3 regions of the Rothia mucilaginosa genome follow, and region 2 is predicted to be linked to each of the others. Evidence: riboswitches for the same ligand, from Rfam matches in the RefSeq annotation. Region 2 holds a riboswitch; each other region holds the start of a gene.

What was found. A riboswitch is a leader RNA that binds a small molecule or an ion and turns the genes downstream of it on or off. The one in region 2 is predicted to bind S-adenosylmethionine.
Region 1: another riboswitch for S-adenosylmethionine. It lies ahead of RM6536_RS02315 (hypothetical protein); the one in region 2 lies ahead of RM6536_RS03405 (methylenetetrahydrofolate reductase).
Region 3: another riboswitch for S-adenosylmethionine. It lies ahead of RM6536_RS01665 (bifunctional o-acetylhomoserine/o-acetylserine sulfhydrylase); the one in region 2 lies ahead of RM6536_RS03405 (methylenetetrahydrofolate reductase).

Annotation. Positions count from the first base shown of each region.
Region 1 is NZ_AP014938.1:608,976-614,973, forward strand. Features, by position in the region: gene RM6536_RS02305 (DUF6350 family protein) at 1-1,631, opposite strand, end outside; gene RM6536_RS02310 (plasmid stabilization protein) at 1,761-2,195, opposite strand; gene RM6536_RS02315 (hypothetical protein) at 2,206-2,433, opposite strand; SAM riboswitch class IV at 2,469-2,603, opposite strand; gene RM6536_RS02320 (hypothetical protein) at 2,660-2,890, opposite strand; gene RM6536_RS02325 (DEAD/DEAH box helicase) at 2,870-5,998, shown strand, end outside.
Region 2 is NZ_AP014938.1:890,400-896,397, reverse strand. Features, by position in the region: gene metE (5-methyltetrahydropteroyltriglutamate--homocysteine S-methyltransferase) at 1-940, opposite strand, end outside; gene RM6536_RS03405 (methylenetetrahydrofolate reductase) at 1,103-2,008, opposite strand; SAM riboswitch class I at 2,126-2,241, opposite strand; gene RM6536_RS03400 (ABC transporter ATP-binding protein) at 2,667-4,400, shown strand; gene RM6536_RS03395 (ABC transporter ATP-binding protein) at 4,405-5,998, shown strand, end outside.
Region 3 is NZ_AP014938.1:441,733-447,730, reverse strand. Features, by position in the region: gene rsgA (GTPase RsgA) at 1-962, opposite strand, end outside; gene RM6536_RS01680 (hypothetical protein) at 1,065-1,913, opposite strand; gene RM6536_RS01675 (ABC transporter permease) at 1,915-2,787, opposite strand; gene RM6536_RS01670 (ABC transporter ATP-binding protein) at 2,784-3,770, opposite strand; SAM riboswitch class IV at 4,082-4,194, shown strand; gene RM6536_RS01665 (bifunctional o-acetylhomoserine/o-acetylserine sulfhydrylase) at 4,299-5,645, shown strand; gene metX (homoserine O-acetyltransferase MetX) at 5,852-5,998, shown strand, end outside.

The DNA.
Region 1 (5,998 bases), 280 kb from region 2:
TCGGTCGCCTCCACCGGGACAGCAACCACAGGCTCCTGCGGATGCACCGGAACGTGACCGGTCGCCACCTCAGACACAACAGACTGCTCAGACGCCACGGACTGCTCGGCCTCAACAACGTTCTCGGAATCCTGCGCGCGTGCCGCTTCCTCAGCCTCACGCTCGGCAGCTTCACGCTCAGCCGCCTCACGTGCCGCAGCTTCCTCAGCCTCACGCTCCATACGCTCCGCACGCTCCTGGGCACGCTGCTCACGACGCTCCGCAAAACGCTCGCGGCTCTGTGCAAAACGCTCACGGGTCGAGGCAGTAAACCTCATCAGACGCTCACCCAGGTTCGGGCGCTCATCCGCAAAACGAGGCAGCTCACGGCTGCTATCCGGCACGAGAGCGCGGCTCAGCAGCATACCGAACGTCACGCCGGCACCCACCGTCAACGCGGTATGCGCCGCAAAAGTCAGCGGCTCAGCACCAACCTCCGTAAAACGACCAATACCCAGAGAGCCGTACGAAATCCAGCCCAGCCACAGGGCACCAAACGACGTCAGAATACCGGTCATCACGCCCAGCACCACGGCAGAAATCAACGCAGACAGCGGGCGGAACGGAACCTTCAGAGCAACCCACTCATCCAGGTGGTCCTCGCCCTCACGCAAGAACCACCAGCCAGCAATCGCCCCGGCAGTCAGCGGCACCAGCAGACCCACCAGACCGAACGTGCCCATCGACTCGGGCACAGCACCCAGAATCGGAAGCATCGGCAAAGTACCAACATCGCTACTGGTCAAACCAACCGAGGTACCCGCACCAAAGGAGAAACCGGCACCGGTCGACCACGCAATCGCATAAATCACCAGGTTCGGCAAGAAACCCAGCTGCAACAGAGTCACCGCAGTATCACCCACAGCGCCCGCATGCAGCTCCTGGTAGGTGGCAACAATCTGCGACCAGCCCGCCAAAATACCGATACCCAAAAGCACCGCACCCAGACCAATCAGCGCCACAAAAGCAACCACCGCAGCACGCACCACAGCCCAGGCATACGAACCCGCCCAACGCGAATACTGACTCATCTGCGAAATCTGCTCCGCAGTATCAACACCCACCATGCGCGAGAGCGAACGCGCCTCACGGTAGCCGCCCCACATCAGACCAGCCACCACAATACCCAAAGGCACCAGGGCAGCATTCAACGCCTGAAGAGGCTGCGGATGCGGGCTCGCCCAACCGTACATCGCCGAACTAATCAGCGCATAGGTCACCGAACCGGACAGCACCGGAATCAAAAACTCACCCTCATACGAGGCGCGCGCCAAGCGACGACCCGAACGATAACAGAGCAGCAGAGGCAGAATACTCAAACCCAGCGGCACCAGCGTCATCGTGCCGGCAGAAGCACCAAAAGCAGCCGCAAGATCCAGGGGAACACCGTGAATCAGAAGCCACAGGTGCGCCGACATGGCGGCCACGGAGGAGAACTCCATGTCGCCAAAACCCTTGGTCGCCCACACGGCAGACATCGCCGCAAACACTGCAACAGCAGAGAACAGGGCAGTAACAATTAGCTCAACAACACCCTGAAGCCACAGAGGCATGGGCATGGAATAACGAGAGATAGGTGAGGTGCTTTTCATCGTCCTTCAATCATGCCACGAATTAACGGCGAAACCCGCCTCCGATTAACACTCGAAAGCGGGTTCTCACAACTATTCACACAGGGATGCACACAGACGCGCACGCGTGGAGGCGCATCCGGCAAAGTTTTAATCCTCAGTCCACGGGTTGGAAGCCTGAACACCCCAGGCGCGGTACACCTGCGCCTTAGAAGAAATCAGCTCCAAATCATAGGCACTCGCGCTCGCCGCCATCAGACCCTCCAGGGCGGCGGTAGGCAGCGGACCGGCATCATCACGACCCACAGCATGCACGCCGCGCGGCGCCTGACGGCCAGCCCACTCGAGGCTCACGCGCGCATCCACATTAATAACGTGGTCGCCAAAGCGCTCAAGAAGTTCGGTAATCCAGCGATCGGTTTCCGGGTAGGGGTACAGGCCCTTCAGCTCACCAATACTCAGCACAGAAATGTACATGTGTCGGAACGAGCGGCGGCGCAGAAAAGCGACCACGGCGGGGTCAGGATCCGCCTTACGGATCTCCGCAAGAACGTCGGAGTCCAGGAGCATACCGGAGAAATTCATACCCCTAATGCTACGCTACGCGCAGACCGGCGTACTCAATAGCGGGGATGCCCTCGGGGTTGGGCAGAAGAAGGAAGTTCAGGAACTCGTCGCGCTTAGAAGAAATGCGGGAGTAATCGTCAATGCTGACTGCGGTGTATCCGCCTCGCGCGGGGACAGCTGCGGCACGCAGGCTTTCCTGGTAGGAGCGGGAGGGGTTCAGAGAGATTGCTGCTTCGGTTGCAGAGCCGTTGTACATGTGACAACCTGCGCCGTGAGTGGCGCGATCCTTTCGCGTTGCTCTTGTCTGTACCAATTACCACCGGTTATTCCGGTGGTGAATACAAACCGCTTCGTCATCCGAGCCACCCGTGAACATGGGGTTGGCGTTCGACCATAGTCGGAGCTTATCAGTCGAAACTCTTGAAGCTGGGTTTAGCTTACAGCATTTTCTCAAGTTAAGTAAAGCGTTTTGTGAAAGAGATTTAGATTATTAGCATTTTGGCTTGTGGAAACGTTTTAAATGGCGTGAATTTTTGATACTGCGCGGAATATCTTATGTGAATACCGGTGTTTTTATGCGTTAAAAACTCCCCCACCACAAATACGAAATACACCCCAAACCACCGCTCAATAGTCGCCTCGGAAGCCTGCTCTGCAACCAGCTCGGCATCCAGTTCGGCAGCCGCCAGCACATGACCGGCGACAAGGCGCAAACCCGCACGATACGCGATAATGAGCTGGTGAGCGCCAACAACCCCTTCCCCGAAATTCCCGTCACCGTACCGCAGATTATTCGCCAGGCCGGGCACCGCACCTACCAGCGCGGTGTCGCCTACCAGCGCAACCGCGAAGTCATCCGCTACAGCTACGACGAAGACAACAGCACCCTCACCGGGCTCGTCAACGGAAGCACCATCATCCCCTACGAAGTGACCATTCGCTTCTTCCCCGCCGTCAGCGGCTCCGCAACCTTCACCGCCCGCTGCACCTGCCCCGTGCTCACCGATTGCAAGCACGCCGTAGCGCTCATGCTCACCGCGCTCGACCGCGCCTCCGTAGCGAAAAAGGCACTCAGCGAACACCCCGGACCGGTCGGCTTACCCTCTGCTGTGGCGAGGGGCGCAGCTGAGGCAAAGGGATCCGCGGGTTCAAAGAGCGAGGATCTTGCGGAGGCGAAGAAGGCCGCCGACCCGCTCGCGGCACTGCGCGCCTCCGGTGCGCTCACCACCGCGGCGAACCTGCCCGCACCCGATGCGGAGACTGCCGAGCCCAAAAACCCGCAGGGAAGCTTTGCGCTCAACGAGCTAGGCTCCTCCCCCACGGTGCTCGACCCCACAGCGCTCGATGGCGCCACCTCTAAAATTTCTGCCTGGCGGCGCGACCTCTCCTCCGTTCTTTCCGCACGTCAAGACCTTGCGGGCATTGATTCGATGCGTGTGAGCGGTGCCCTGGATTTCTCGCTGAGCGTCTCCGGTTCCTACGCGCGCGGCCGCAATATGCCCGGCGCAACCCCCAGCATTAACCTGCTTGCCCGCCCGCTCATGGCGTCCAAAACCGGGCGCTGGGTCAAGGGCGGACTCAGCTGGGAAACCTTCGCCTCCAGCGTGGGCGGACCTGTCGGGCGGCACGAAATCTACCCCGAACACGAACGATTCTTCGCCGAACTCTACTCGATTGCCCGCCCCTGGCAGAACATGTATTCCTCGCACCGCGACTGGATTTCGATCAGCGCATCTGCCTCCACTCTGCTCTGGGACGTGCTCGCCCGCGCGGAGGATATTGGCCTGCCCCTGCTCGTCAACGGTCGCGAGGTGAACTACGCCGTGCTGAGCCCCGCACAGGTGCGCCTGCACGCCGCCGCCGCAGAAGATACACCCGGAGAAAGCACCGGCCTGCAGCTTCAAGCCGCGCTCAGCTGGGAAGGACACGAAGGTGAACTATTGCGTCAGCTCTGGCTGCCCGCCGCGCACTGCCACCCCATCGGCACCCCGCGCACCGGATTCTTCGCCCTGGGCGGGCTGGTGCAGCAGGAGTACGAGCAGGCGGCAAAGGCGGTGCACTGGAAGACCGCGCGCCCCGGCGCACTGGATGAAGTGGGGCGCGAGTCCTTCGTGCACAAGGCCGCGCGGGAAGCGTCTGCTGAGCCCCCTGCCCCGACCATCAACCCGGCACAGGGTGAACGGGTGCGCTACTCCCCCGCCGTGCCCGAACTGCCCGAGGGCGTGGAGCTGGCGCTCATCCCCCTGGTCGAGCCGCTCGATGCCGCCTCCGAATCGCTCATTAGCGCAGGAACCGTGCACATTCCCGCCGCCGAACGCGCCACATTCCAGAAGGAATACCTGCCCGCGCTCAGCCGCTCCATTCCCTCGCTGACCCCCGATCCGGCGCTGGCGCTGCCGCGCGTGAAGCCGCCGCACCTGGTGCTTGAAATCAGCTTTGACGAGCAGGTACGCCACGACGCGCAGCTGAGCTGGCATTGGGAGTACCCGCTGAACCCCTTCGCGGAGGACGGCACCGACGAGGCGAGCGCAGAGGAGGCAAACGCACAGAATCCTACGACCGGCTCCGATGTGTACTCCCTGCCCGTTTTCGGCTACCCCGGTGAAGAGGGCGGTGAGGTTCGCGATGAGCGTTTTGAGGCGCGCGTACTGCGTTCGGTGCGCGCTATTCTTGCCGCTCACCCGGCGCTTTCCGGGCTGGAGGAGCGCCGCATCGAAGGCTGGGAGACCCGCGAGTTGCTCAGCGCGATTCTGCCGAAGCTTCGCCGTGTTTCCGCTGTTCAGGTGCGTTTTAACGGCACTCCGCCGCAGTTCGTGGAGGCAACCGACGCGCTCATTGAAATCACCGTGAGCGAGGGCAATTCTCGCGACTGGTTCGGCCTGGGCATTGCTGTGAAGGTCAACAACTGGACCGTGCCATTCGCCCAAATTTTTGAGGCGCTAGATCGCGGGGCGGACCGTATTCTGCTCGGTAACGGCACCTACTTCTCACTGCGTCGTCCCGAGTTTAAGACCCTGCGCACCCTCATCGCGGAGGCTCGCGAACTCGACGATGCGGGCGGCGAGCTACGCATTAACCGTCACCAGGCGGGGCTGTTCTCTGAGCTGGAGTCGCTGGCGGCGAGTGTGCATACGACCGCGCGGTGGGACGCTCAGGTACGTTCGCTGCTGGAGCTGGTCGAGGGCCTGGAGGATGCCGAAGAGAGCGCCGAAAAGGGCTCTGAAAAGGCTTCTGACAAGGGTGCTCAGGGCTCCCCCGCACCCCAGAAGGCTTCCCGTCGGGTGATCACTCAGCGCCCGGTACCCGCCGGCCTGCAGGCGACCCTGCGCCCCTACCAGGTGGAGGGTTTCCAGTGGCTGTCGTTCCTGTACGAGCAGCGTCTGGGCGGTATTCTCGCCGACGATATGGGTCTGGGTAAGACCGTGCAGGCTCTCGCCCTGCTCGCCCACGCGATCGAGGAGCATCGTGCCGCCTCCGAGCGTGCTGCCTCCGAGCGTGCCGCATCCGAACATGCTGCCGAGTGCGGTGAGAGCGTCGAGCCGTTCGCGCCCTTCCTCGTGGTTGCGCCGACCTCCGTCATCGCCAACTGGACGGCGGAGGCGGCACGTTTCCTGCCCGAGGCAAAGGTCGTGACCATTACCGAAACCACCGCCGGTAAGACCCCGCTGGCTGAGCGCATCGCAGGGGCGCACCTGGTGCTGACCAGCTACACGCTGCTGCGCATGGACGAGGACGCGTACACCGGCTACGCCCGCACGCTGGGCCGCACCGTTGACGAATCCACGGGTGAACTCTCCGCCCCCGAAGGCTGGGGTGCGCTC
Region 2 (5,998 bases):
CGGCACGCCACACGTTGCGGCCGTTCACAACACCGGCAACCAGGTGCACGCCGGCGGCAGAAACGGACTCAAGCTCAGCCTTCGAGTACACGCCGTGCACCAGGTCAAGATGCAGCGCCTCAACACCGGTACCCAGCAGTGCCGGCAGGTTCTCACGCAGGGAACCGTAGGGGCTGGTCACCAGAATCTGCGGGCGCTTCTCGGCGGCGGCCAGGGCACGGTAGGTGCGCTCAGCCAGCTGCGCAACCTTCGCATTGTCCGCACGGTCCACGGTCAGGCCCGGCTCATCCAGCTGAACCCACTCAACACCGCGCTCAGCCAGCTGCTCCAGCACCTGAGTGTACGCTGCAACGAACTCATCCAGACGGTCGATGGGTGCGAAGTCCTCGGCGGAACCCTGCTCGGCCTTAGCGCCCAGCAGCAGGGTCAGCGGGCCAACAATCTGCGGACGAACCTTCACACCAGCCTGCTTTGCGACCTCAAGCTGCTCGTCAATAGCCTCAAGGTTCAGCTTAATCTCGGTACCGGCACCAATCTCAGGCACCAGGTAGTGGTAGTTGGTGTCGAACCACTTAGTCATCTCCAGCGGAGGCAGGGTCTCGGTACCGCGCGCCAGGGCGAAGTAGCCGGGCAGATCCAGCAGGCCGCGTGCATCCTTAGCCTCAGCCAGACGCTCGGGAACCAGGGTGAACAGGCGAACAACGTCGAGCACCTGGTCGTAGTAGGAGAAGGTCGCCGGAATCGAGTAGTTATCAGCCTTCAGGCCCGCGGCGGTCACGCGCTCAAAGTAGGTGCGCTGCACGTCAGCGGCGGTATCCTGCAGCTCCTGCAGGGTGGCCTTGCCCTTCCAGAAAGCCTCCTGAGCCTTCTTCAGCTCACGGAAGCGGCCCACGCGGGGGTAACCAACAATAGTTGCGGCGGGGAATGCGGTGTTCGACATAGTAATTTTTCCTTTACTGGGGATAGATGTGGGAGTCAGTTCCGGTGTTTCGCCACCCAGCGGTGGGCGGTGAAACGGGGGTCGTAACTCCCGGAATATTTGTGGGGGAGATTGTGGAAACGCATCCGACAAGGAGCGTTATCGGGTGGAGTGGGTCGCGGTTTAGGCGAATTCCAGCTCGTGCAGCGGCTGAGAGAAACGGTTGCTGTACCGCGGCAGGTCCAGCTGATCCAGAACATCCAGCACCGCGGCATGCTCGTTGAAAGTGAAGAAGTGCAGACCCGGTGCGCCCGCATCCATCACGGTGCGGCACTGGTTCAACGCGTACTCAACACCGATGCGGTGCAGCTCAGCATCACTGGTTGCGGTCTCTAGGGCGTAGGCGAGGTCCGTCGGGACTTCCATGCCCGCCATCTGGCAGAGGTTCCGCAGGCGCTTCAGCGAGGTCACCGGCATGATACCCGGAATAATCGGAATATCCACGCCCGCCAGGCGTGCCGAATCGACCAGGGCGCTGTATCGCTCATCCTCAAAGAACACCTGAGTGATCGCGAAATCCGCGCCGGCACGCTGCTTGGACAGCAGAATCTCAATATCCTGCAGCAGGGATGCGGACTCGGGGTGCTTCTGCGGGTACGCCGCCACACCAATAGACACCTTGCCAGCTGCCAGGTGGGCGAAATCTTCACGCTCAACGCGGCGAATGAGTTCCACCAGGTAGCGGGCGAAAGGAAGCTCAGAAACCTGACCCTCCTGAATATCACCGCGAAGAGCCAGGAAGCCGCGCACGCCCAGGCCCAGAATCAGGCGGACTGCACGCTCCAGTTCGTGCACCGAATGGCCTGCACAAATCAGGTGAGCCAGCGGGGTGAGGGAGGTTTCGTGTACCAGGTGGTCGAGCAACGCCAGGGTCTTCTGGCGGCGCTGCGCATCACCGGAGTAGGTGACCGACACGTAGTCGGGGTTGGTGCCCTCAAGCTCCGCAATGGTGCGCAGTAGCGACTCGCAGCTCGCGTGTGAGCGCGGAGGGAACAGCTCAAAAGAAAGAGCCGGGTGAACTGTCGTCATAACCATCCTTCGTGTTCACCCGATAGATACGCACCGGCAGGGTGCGCGAATTCTTCTGCGGGATGCGCTGTACCGGTTTGCTGGTACGGCTCATCGTGGGGTGCCGAAGGGTATTCTTCTCTATCGGTCCTGGCGGGAGCACCTTGTCCGTACCCTGCACCGTGACGGTGGGGATACTGGCGAGGTTGCTGCGACGTCTACGAGCCAGATCTCTCGGTCGCTCTTGATAGATAACGCCTTCACTCTACCCACCGCCTCCGAGGGTGTGCAAGATGCGCGGCGGTTGATGTCCTAATATTTCTGGACATGACATTGAGGCGAAATATGAACTTAATATGACCGACTGTGACAAAGGGAAGGGCTGGGGGTATTGCGGGTAGAGGTGTCGGCTGGCTCTTGGGTGTCCGGCACTATCACAGATATGTCTGCTTAATATTCTTGGACACGCGCGAATATGTGTGTTTTATCTTTCAGTGAGAGGTAGGGTAACTAATAACTAATGAGGCACCGGTAGTGTTTCGATGTCCGCTCATCGAGGAGTTTCAGGGCTCAAAGATGAGTTCAATACGACTTTGTGAGCGTGGTGAGAATGAAAAATCTATTTTCCTCTATACTCTGGTCCTTCCGCCTAGCCTGGAAAACCTGTCCCGCGACCCTAGTGAGCACTGCCCTATCGCTAGCCATCATCGCCTGCATTCCCTTGAGCCAGTCCCTGCTGATCGGTAATACAGTATCAGCCTTGAGCGGTTCAAATGGTGGCGCAGCATGGATTTATATTATTGCTCTTGCTCTTGTCGTCGGAATTAATATCATTGCTCAACGCTGGGTAATAAGTAACATGCTTATCCTCAAATCAAAGGTGAACTATCGGGTTCACTGCATGTTAAATACCAGGTTATCTACATTTCCGTTGTCTGATATAGGTAGCACAAAATCGCAGGAAGATATACGTGCTGCAAGAGAGGCAATATCGAAACAGGAATTGCAGGTTCACACCATGTCAGTTATGACACTGGTGAGTTCCTTTGCGATGGTTTTCCTCCTCTGTTTTAATATTGCAAACGTCAGCATTGTGGCAGCAATTTTTGCGGCACTGTGTTCACTACCCCTATCTATTGCAATGATAATCCTCGCTAAACGTGATTACGCTATATACACCCTAATGTACGAGGACTATCGGGTAGAGAACTACTATCTAGACAATCTGATGGCTCAAAGTCGCGCCCAAGAACTTCACCTCATGAGAGCCTCCCGATTTTTCTCGCAACGCGTAGTGTCCTGGCGACGCCGGGCAGCCGGTAGGGAATTGAGCCTTGAAAGTGTTAGAGGAATCATCTCCATAGTTGCAGGGCTACTCTGCTCTGTCTTACTTTTTGCGTCCCTGTACTTCCTTGTGGATTCAGGCGCCGATATATCGTATGTGGCCGGATCGCTGATTGGAATCATTGCCTGTGTTAACGCGACCCAAGAGGTGGGATATTCATTCGGCCAGATTATTAATGGAGCATTATCTGTTCAGCAATTCCGAAGGGTATGCGACTCTGATACTTACGACCATGCTTCTGAGATAAAAACTTCTAACCCTAACCATGAAAATATTTCAAAAATTATATGCAAAGATGTATCCGTTCAGTATGAGGGCGCGTCGTCTTTTGCGCTTAAAGATATTAATCTTGAGCTGATGAATAATCAAATGATTGCAGTAGTTGGTGCCTCGGGCGCGGGAAAAACAACGCTAATAAATGCAATTCTTGGAATTACACCAATTGCCCAGGGGAGCATAACGTATAAGGGTGCTTCTTCTGAGAGTAAATACAACATGTTGGCAAATGTTGGTTTGGTGAGTCAAGACTACGGCCGTTATGAACTGACTGTGCGTGAAAATCTTCTTCTGGGTTTGCCGCAGGCGGCGGTTGAGCGTCTTGGTGATGCTGATTTGTGGTCGGCTTTGTCGGTGGCTTGTGCTGATGATTTTGTGCGTGGTCTTGAGGGTGGTTTGGATGCTCAGTTGGGTGAGTCGTTTGGTGGTGTTGGTCTTTCGGGTGGTCAGTGGCAGCGTTTGGCGTTGGCGCGTGTGGTTCTTCGGGATGCGCCGGTGTGGGTTTTGGATGAGCCGACGAGTGCTGTGGATGCTGAGACTGAGGAGGAGATTTTTGCTCGGTTGAAGGTGGCTGCTGTGGGGCGTTTGGTGGTGTTGGTGTCTCATCGTGCGTGGACGTTGCGTGGTGTTGATTCTGTGGTGGTGTTGGATGGTGGGTGTGTGGTGGAGCAAGGAACCTACCGGGAGCTACTGAAGGCAGAGGGAAAGTTTATGGAAATTTTCAAAAATCAGATCTCTGAAGATTCTGCAGGGCGCAAAACTTCTACTGAAAGGGACTATAAAGATGCGTAAGATTATGGCTAATACTGTTTGGTCCGTGGTTTATGCTTTCAGAAATCACCCCGTATGGACCGTCTCCTATCTAGCGTCTGTTGTGTGCCTATCGCTATTCCCCGCTCTGCAGATGGAGGCTGTCACTAGGCTTGTTGAGCATTTGGGTCAGAGCCAGGATGAAGTGCTTCCGCTAGCTCTGGGGGTTAGTTTTGTGCTGGCAGGATACATTGCCCTGGGACAAGCATCAGACTCTCTGCGTGTGATTCTAAATTCTCGAATGTCAAGTACAGGTATTCAGAATGTATCTTCTCGTTTGGCGACTTGTTCTTCTCAGGAAATCGCGAGTGGTGATTATGCTCGCTCATCAAGGGCAGCTCATGATGCTGTGACAGGGGGGAGCCTGGGGTCTCAAGTTTCTACTATGGGTGCTCTGATATTCATTATTTTTTCGACGGGAGCCCTTAGTTATTCCGTAGGAAAGATCAATGTATATGCTTCACTCTGCATGCTTGCAGGCATGATTCCTGTTGCCTTGATGTCACATCTCTATTCGAGTAAAAATGCTGAGGCAATGGAAAAAATATATTCATATAGCTACAACGCATGGCATAGCACTAACCAGATTGCACAAATAACTACTGCTCGTGAGCTTGCAATTCTTAACGCTCGTTCATTCTTTGCGCATCGCGCTAATCAAGAACGGAAAAAATCCGGTGAGGAGGAAATTGGCCTAGCTCGTTACATCTTCAGAATATATACAATTGTTGGTTTTATAAGCGCTGCATTGCTAGCTTTAGCTCTTATTCTTCTAGCCACCTCGTCGCCGGCTCCCGGTGTTCTTGCTGGAGCTGTTATAGGTATTACCTCGGCTATAGTCTCGCTTGGCTCGATGGGAAGCGACCTTAGCTCGATGGCAGCGGGGTCAAACGCCATTGATATATATCGAAAGTTTATTTCTAGCGCACAGCCCGGGCAGAAAAATCCGATTGCCGATACCTACCCTGAAATCTCCAGCGTTTCCATTAGGAATCTTGCTATCCAGTATCCAAAAGCTGATTCTTTAGCTCTTAAAAATATCAATCTCACTTTTGGCCCCGGGCAGATGATTGGTATTGTCGGGCCCAGCGGATCGGGAAAGACAACCCTAGTAAATGCACTCATGGGTATGCTTAAGCCCTCCAGTGGAGACATTCTCATTGGAGGTAAGTCGGTACAGGACATATCACCTGATGATTTGCTGGCGAATGTGGGTGTGGTGAGTCAAGACTACGGCCGTTATGAACTGACTGTGCGTGAAAATCTTCTTCTGGGTTTGCCGCAGGAGGCGGTTGAGCGTCTTGGTGATGCTGATTTGTGGTCGGCTTTGTCGGTGGCTTGTGCTGATGATTTTGTGCGTGGTCTTGAGGGTGGTTTGGATGCTCAGTTGGGTGAGTCGTTTGGTGGTGTTGGTCTTTCGGGTGGTCAGTGGCAGCGTTTGGCGTTGGCGCGTGTGGTTCTTCGGGATGCGCCGGTGTGGGTGTTGGATGAGCCGACCAGTGCTGTGGATGCTGAGACTGAGGAGGAGATTTTTGCTCGGTTGAAGGTGGCTGCTGTGGGGCGTTTGGTGGTGTTGGTGT
Region 3 (5,998 bases), 450 kb from region 2:
TCGTCAATGGCGGCGCTGTCGCTCGTGGCGGCGAGGGCTCGCACGCCCGGGGTGTCGATCAGTACCGTGCCGAGTGAGGGCTCTGCATCGGAGCCTTCTGCGCCGGATTCTCCAGCACCGAAGTATCCAGCACCGGGCAGAACAATCATCTGGCGGCTGGTGGTGGTGTGGCGCCCCTTGCCGTCGGCTCCGCGAACCGCGGAAGTAGCCTGAACCTGGTATTCTGCGGCATCTTCGCGGGGGTCAATTCCGGGGTTGAGCAGGGCGTTGACGAGGGTAGATTTTCCGGCACCGCTGCGGCCCAGGAACGCGGCGGTACGCCCGGCGACAAGCTCCGCAACCGGGGCGGGGTCGTAGCCGTTGTCCGTGCAGACGGTGAGCACCGCATCCACGCCGCTACCCAGGGATTCCTGATACCCGGCGAGTTGTTCCGCCGTCACCAAATCACCCTTGGTGAGAATCAGCGCGACCTGCACCCCGGAAGCGTGCGCCAGAGTGGTGTAGCGTTCGATTCGCCCGATGGACGGCTCGGGGAAGCACGGCTCAACGATGCAGAGCATATCCACGTTGGCGGCGACAGGCTGATCCGAGGATTCGCGGGTGGCGCTGGGGCGGGTGAGGTAGCTTCGGCGGGGCAGAATCGCGAGGGGCTTATGCTCCGCGGGCTGGCTATCGCTACCGGTCCCGGGGATGGGCTGAGCCAGCACCCAGTCGCCCACGACGGGGTACTCTTCTTCGCCGTAGTCATTTTCGACCGGACGCAAGGGAGCGGAGAGCTTCACGAGCTCGCCCCGCTCACAAGTCAGCAGTTCGCAGCGGGTGCGGTGCACGGCGCTGACGCGGGCGAGAGTGAAATCCTCGAGGGTACCGTCGAGGGTGAACGCGGCGCGGATTGCCGCACCCTGCCAGGATGGGTCGAAGCCGAGGGTCTCTAGCGTGTACGCGGCGGGAGTGATGGTCACAGGAGGTTCTTTCTTGGTTGTGGCGCCCGGTTGAATATGACACCTGGATAATGCGCCGGGTAGTGGGCACTTAAAAGGTTCGTTCTTTTTGGGTTTCATACCCTATAGCAGCGAGGCGCGGGCACCGGCACGGATGCGGCGGGCCGCAAGATACGTCAGCCCCAACCCGATAGCGGCGTAGAGCACCCCCAGGGCTGTGTCTGCAGCCAAGAGCGCGAAGAGATCCGGCGCGGTGCTGCCCGCAATACCGCCAGAGGTATCTAACGCCTGCACCAGCCGGGACCCCGGAACCCACGAACACAGCCACGCAAGCCACGCGGGGTAGGTGCTCACCGGCACAATCACGCCCGCGCTGACCGGCAGAATAATCGCCAGAAAATTGGACCCCGTATACGGATCCGACAGGTATAGTCCCAGGCCGGCGGCAAAAATGCCCAGGCAGACCCCGCCCAGAACCGCAACCGGCATCAACGCAAGAGCGCCCAGCAGAAGCCCCGAAACCGCTCCGGTAGAGGGCACAGTGAGGGATAGCAACCACACGATGCCCACATTGCTCAGACCCGTCACGGACGCCAACAGGGCCGGCACCGCCGCCGCGCCCAGCCAATAGCCCGCATCCACGGGGCGTGCCGTGCATACGTACTCGAAGACACCAATCCAACGGTCAGTGGCGACGCGCGCGACAATACCGGCGGCCACCGAGCTGAGGGTGGCAATCAGGGCGGTTGCGCAGCCGATGCGTACCGTATCGTTTGCGGCGAGGTCGGCGCCCAGAAGCACCGTGAAAAGCACGTTGAGGCCCGGCACGAGCACCAGGGTAGTGATAGCCGTTCCGAGGGTCGCAAAGGTAATGGACGACGACCAGCCAATAGAGGCGGTAGACAGAGCCCGACGCACCGTGCCAGACAGTGATACAGCGCCAGGCAGGGCAACAGAAGAGAGAGCACGCACGCTACATCGCCCCCAGGGTGCCGTGATGACGGGCGGAGGCGAGAGCCTTGCGAGCGAAAAGGAAGGCACACAACGCCCAGATGAAGCTCACGAATAGGGTCTGCGCCACGGGCAGGAACGCATCCGCCGGGGTAGTGATAGCGGTACGCCCAAGTAGCAGGTGCACCGGCGCTTGCAGGGGGATGAGCACACCCGCAGCGTTCAGCCAGTCGGGCGCCTCAACGGTCGTGAAGAGAACCCCGGAGAGAATAAACACCGGCACAAGCAGAAGCTCCTCGTAGGCGATAGCGTTCGGCGTCGCCACGAAGAACACCGCAATCATGAACGTGACCGACAGGCACGCAAGCCACAGCAGAGGAACGCCCAGAACGTAGCGGGGCCAGAGGGCGGAAAAGTCAGTGACCTGCGGATTGAGTGTCACAAGAGCCCAGATGAGCCACGACAGGGGTAGGGCCGCCAGACCCACAATGGAGGCGCTCGAAACTATAGCCGCCAGCACCCGCACCGGAGAAATCGACCCCGAACACAGGTACACGAGAGTCCCGCGGAAACGCTCAAAATTAATGATGCCCGCAGACACAATACAGACCGACCACATGCCCACAATACCGGCGCGAGTCCACGCCAGGGTCGGGTCAACGGAGTGGCCCTCGGAGCTCTGCGCCGCCGCGTGCACTGCAAGAGCCTGAATAATAACCGACCCGAGCACCGTACTGATGAGCAGCTGAATGAAGTAGGGGACCGTCAGAAACTGCCGCAGGCTAAAGCCCATAAGTCGCAACTGGCGGGCGCACTCCTGGCTCAAATCGTACCCTTGGGTCTGCTGCCGGGGGTCTTTCACACCTTCACTACCGTGCGCGCTGTGTGCGTTCATCGCTTGAGCCCCTCCGCCATTGCCAGGTATGCCTCTTCCAGAGTCGCCGGTCGCGTGTACGGCTCGGTCCGCGCCCCGATGCGTGCGGCGGCAAGCCCCTCCGCCAGGATGCGGTGCGCCGCGCCCGCCTCGAAGGTGGCGCGCTCGCCGTGCCAGTAGAGAGTGAGTTCCCAGCCGGAACCGCGCGGGGCAAAAAGTACCGCCGCCTGATTGCTGAGGAATCCGCGCAGCGTATCAAGACCCTCGGTCGCGTTGGCGCCAACCTGAACCACGGTCGTGGCGGCAATACCGGCGTGTGCGGCAACATCCTCGAGGCTACCGCTCACAGCAACGGAGCCGGCACCCAAAACGGTGATGGTGTGCGCCAGATCCTCAATTTCGCCCAGCAGGTGGCTCGTCAGCAGAATGGCGGCACCGTCTTCTGCGAGGGAACGGATCAGGGCACGCACGGTCATAGCGATATCGGGGTCGAGCCCGTTCGTTGGCTCATCCAGCAGGAGCAGAGCGGGGGAGCCGAGCGTAGCGCGGGCAATGTGTAGGCGCTGCTTCATGCCGCGGGAGAACTCCTGAACGGGCCGCGTGGCGGCGTCGGTGAGTTCCACGCGGGCTAGAGCATGCTCCACCTCGTACCGTCGAGCCCGCCCGCAGACCCCCGCAATATCTGCGAAGAACAGTAGATTATCGCGTGCGCTGGCGCGCGGGTAGAAGCCGTTATCCCCGCCCAAAGCGAGACCCACGTGACGGCGCGCCCGCTGCGGGTGGGCGATAGCGTCAATACCGTTCACGGTGAGGCTACCGCCGGTGGGGGAGAGTAGAGTCGAGCACATCTGCACGGTCGTCGTTTTACCCGCACCATTGGGACCGAGAAGGGCGTGGATCTCGCCGGAGCTGATGCGAAGGGACACGCGGTCGACGGCGGTGAAGGCGCGTTCGCCCGTGCCAAAGATGCGGCTAAGCTGCGCCGCATCGAGAACGAGAGACATGATGGACAACCTTTGAGGTCGGTTTTCCGGCTTCTGCGCCGGAAGGGTAGGCGAGGGGTAGGCGACGTGTGTGAAGCCCCGCACGAGTGTATGCGTAGTCCCAGTGTACCGAAAAGCACGATTAAAAGTGATGAGGGTTACTATACGGGCGGTTTTGGGTGGGTACCTTCGCACCCCGACTGCCCCGGCTTCGTTACTAACGTTTTGTTACAGACGTTAAAAAACGTCATCTTTGCAATGAAATGTCTTAAAGTGCCGCGCACCCACAAAATCCTTGACCCCGCCCCGCGCCCTATGACACCCTGAATACAGGTCAAGAGCGCCAGCGATAAGCCCCAGCTAGCTGGCCGGCAACCCTCCTCCGCGGTGGGGTGCCCTGGGTGAAGACCAGGCGACACGCAAAAGCGTGACGCAAGCGCGGGACCGATGTGACCGAATCCGGTACATCAATCGTGACAGGATTATTCGACGACGATTCCTGTACCGCTCGGCATGCGGCCCCCTAAGAATCCCCATTAGGAGCCACGCATGAGCAACAACACTACCGTCCCGACTCCCGCCAACCCCGCCGGTTGGAAGTTCGAAACCCGCCAGATTCACGCGGGACAGGCACCGGATGCCGCAACGGGAGCTCGGGCACTACCCATCTACCAGACCACTTCCTTCGTCTTTGACAGCGCCGAGCAGGCAGCGAACCGCTTCGCCCTCGCCGAGCTGGGCCCCATCTACACCCGCATGACCAACCCCACTCAGGAAGTCATCGAAAACCGCATCGCCTCCCTCGAAGGCGGCGTAGGCGCGCTGCTGCTGGCATCCGGCCAGGCGGCCATCACCTACGCAATCCTGAACATTGCCGGTGCAGGCGACCACATTGTTGCCTCCCCCTCCGTGTACGGCGGCACCTACAACCTGCTCAAGTACACCCTCGCCGACCTCGGCATCGAAACCACCTTCGTTGAGGACCCCGATAACCTGGACGAGTGGCGCGCCGCGGTTCGCCCCAACACCAAGCTGTTCTACGGCGAGTCCGTGCCCAACCCCCGCAACGACGTGCTCGACATTGAGCCCATCGCAGCAATCGCGCACGAAAACGGTGTACCCCTGATTGTGGACAACACCGTACCCACCCCCTACCTGCTGCGCCCCATTGAACACGGCGCGGATGTGGTCGTCCACTCCGCCACCAAGTACCTGGGTGGCCACGGCACCTCCATCGGCGGCGTGATTGTTGACTCCGGTAACTTCGACTACGGTGCAGACCCCGAGAAGTTCCCCAAGTTCAACCAGCCCGCCCCCGGCTACCACGGCCTGGTCTACGCACGCGACCTGGGCAAGGACTCCGCATTCGGCGCGAACCTCTCCTACATCCTGAAGGCGCGCGTCTCCCTGCTGCGTGACACCGGCGCCGCTATCTCCCCGACCAACGCCTTCAACATCGGCATCGGTCTGGAAACCCTCTCCCTGCGCATCGAACGCCACATTGAGAACGCCACCAAGGTTGCCCACTGGCTCGAAGCAAACCCGCAGGTCGAGAAGGTCATCTGGGCTGGCGTGGAATCCTCCCCCTGGTACGAGCGCGCACAGAAGTACCTGCCCAAGGGCCCCGGTGCGGTGCTCGGCTTCACCCTCAAGGATGCAACCCTGGGGCAGACCCGCAACTTCGTGGACGCACTGAAGCTGCACTCCAACGTGGCGAACATCGGTGATGTGCGCTCGCTCGTGATTCACCCCGCCTCCACCACCCACGCTCAGCTTTCCACTGAGGAGCTGGAGAAGATTGGTGTGTACCCGAACTTCGTCCGCCTGGCAGTCGGTATTGAGAACATTGACGATATTCTCGCCGACCTGCAGCTGGGCTTCGACACCCTCTCCTAAACGGTGATGCAACCCGCAGGTGGACCGGTAAGCTACGGCTTCTCGGTCCACCTGCGGATTCCCCGTTATGGAGCATTTTGTCACTGCGCGGCGCGGAGCCGCCCAACCCGTTGCTCCTTCTACCTGCAGACGAGTACCCCGCTCACACCTACCCCGCTCACACCCGGCACCACCTCGCCGGCCAACCCAGTGAAGGGAACCCCCCCATGACCACCCAGAGCACTAGCCAGTCCGGCACTAGCCAGTCTGGTACCGCCCAGCCCGGCACTATCAACCAGCCTGTCACCGCGCCCATCCCCGTGGCGGGCACTCAGCGCGAACATCCGGAAGCGCAAGGCTACCTGCGTCAGCTG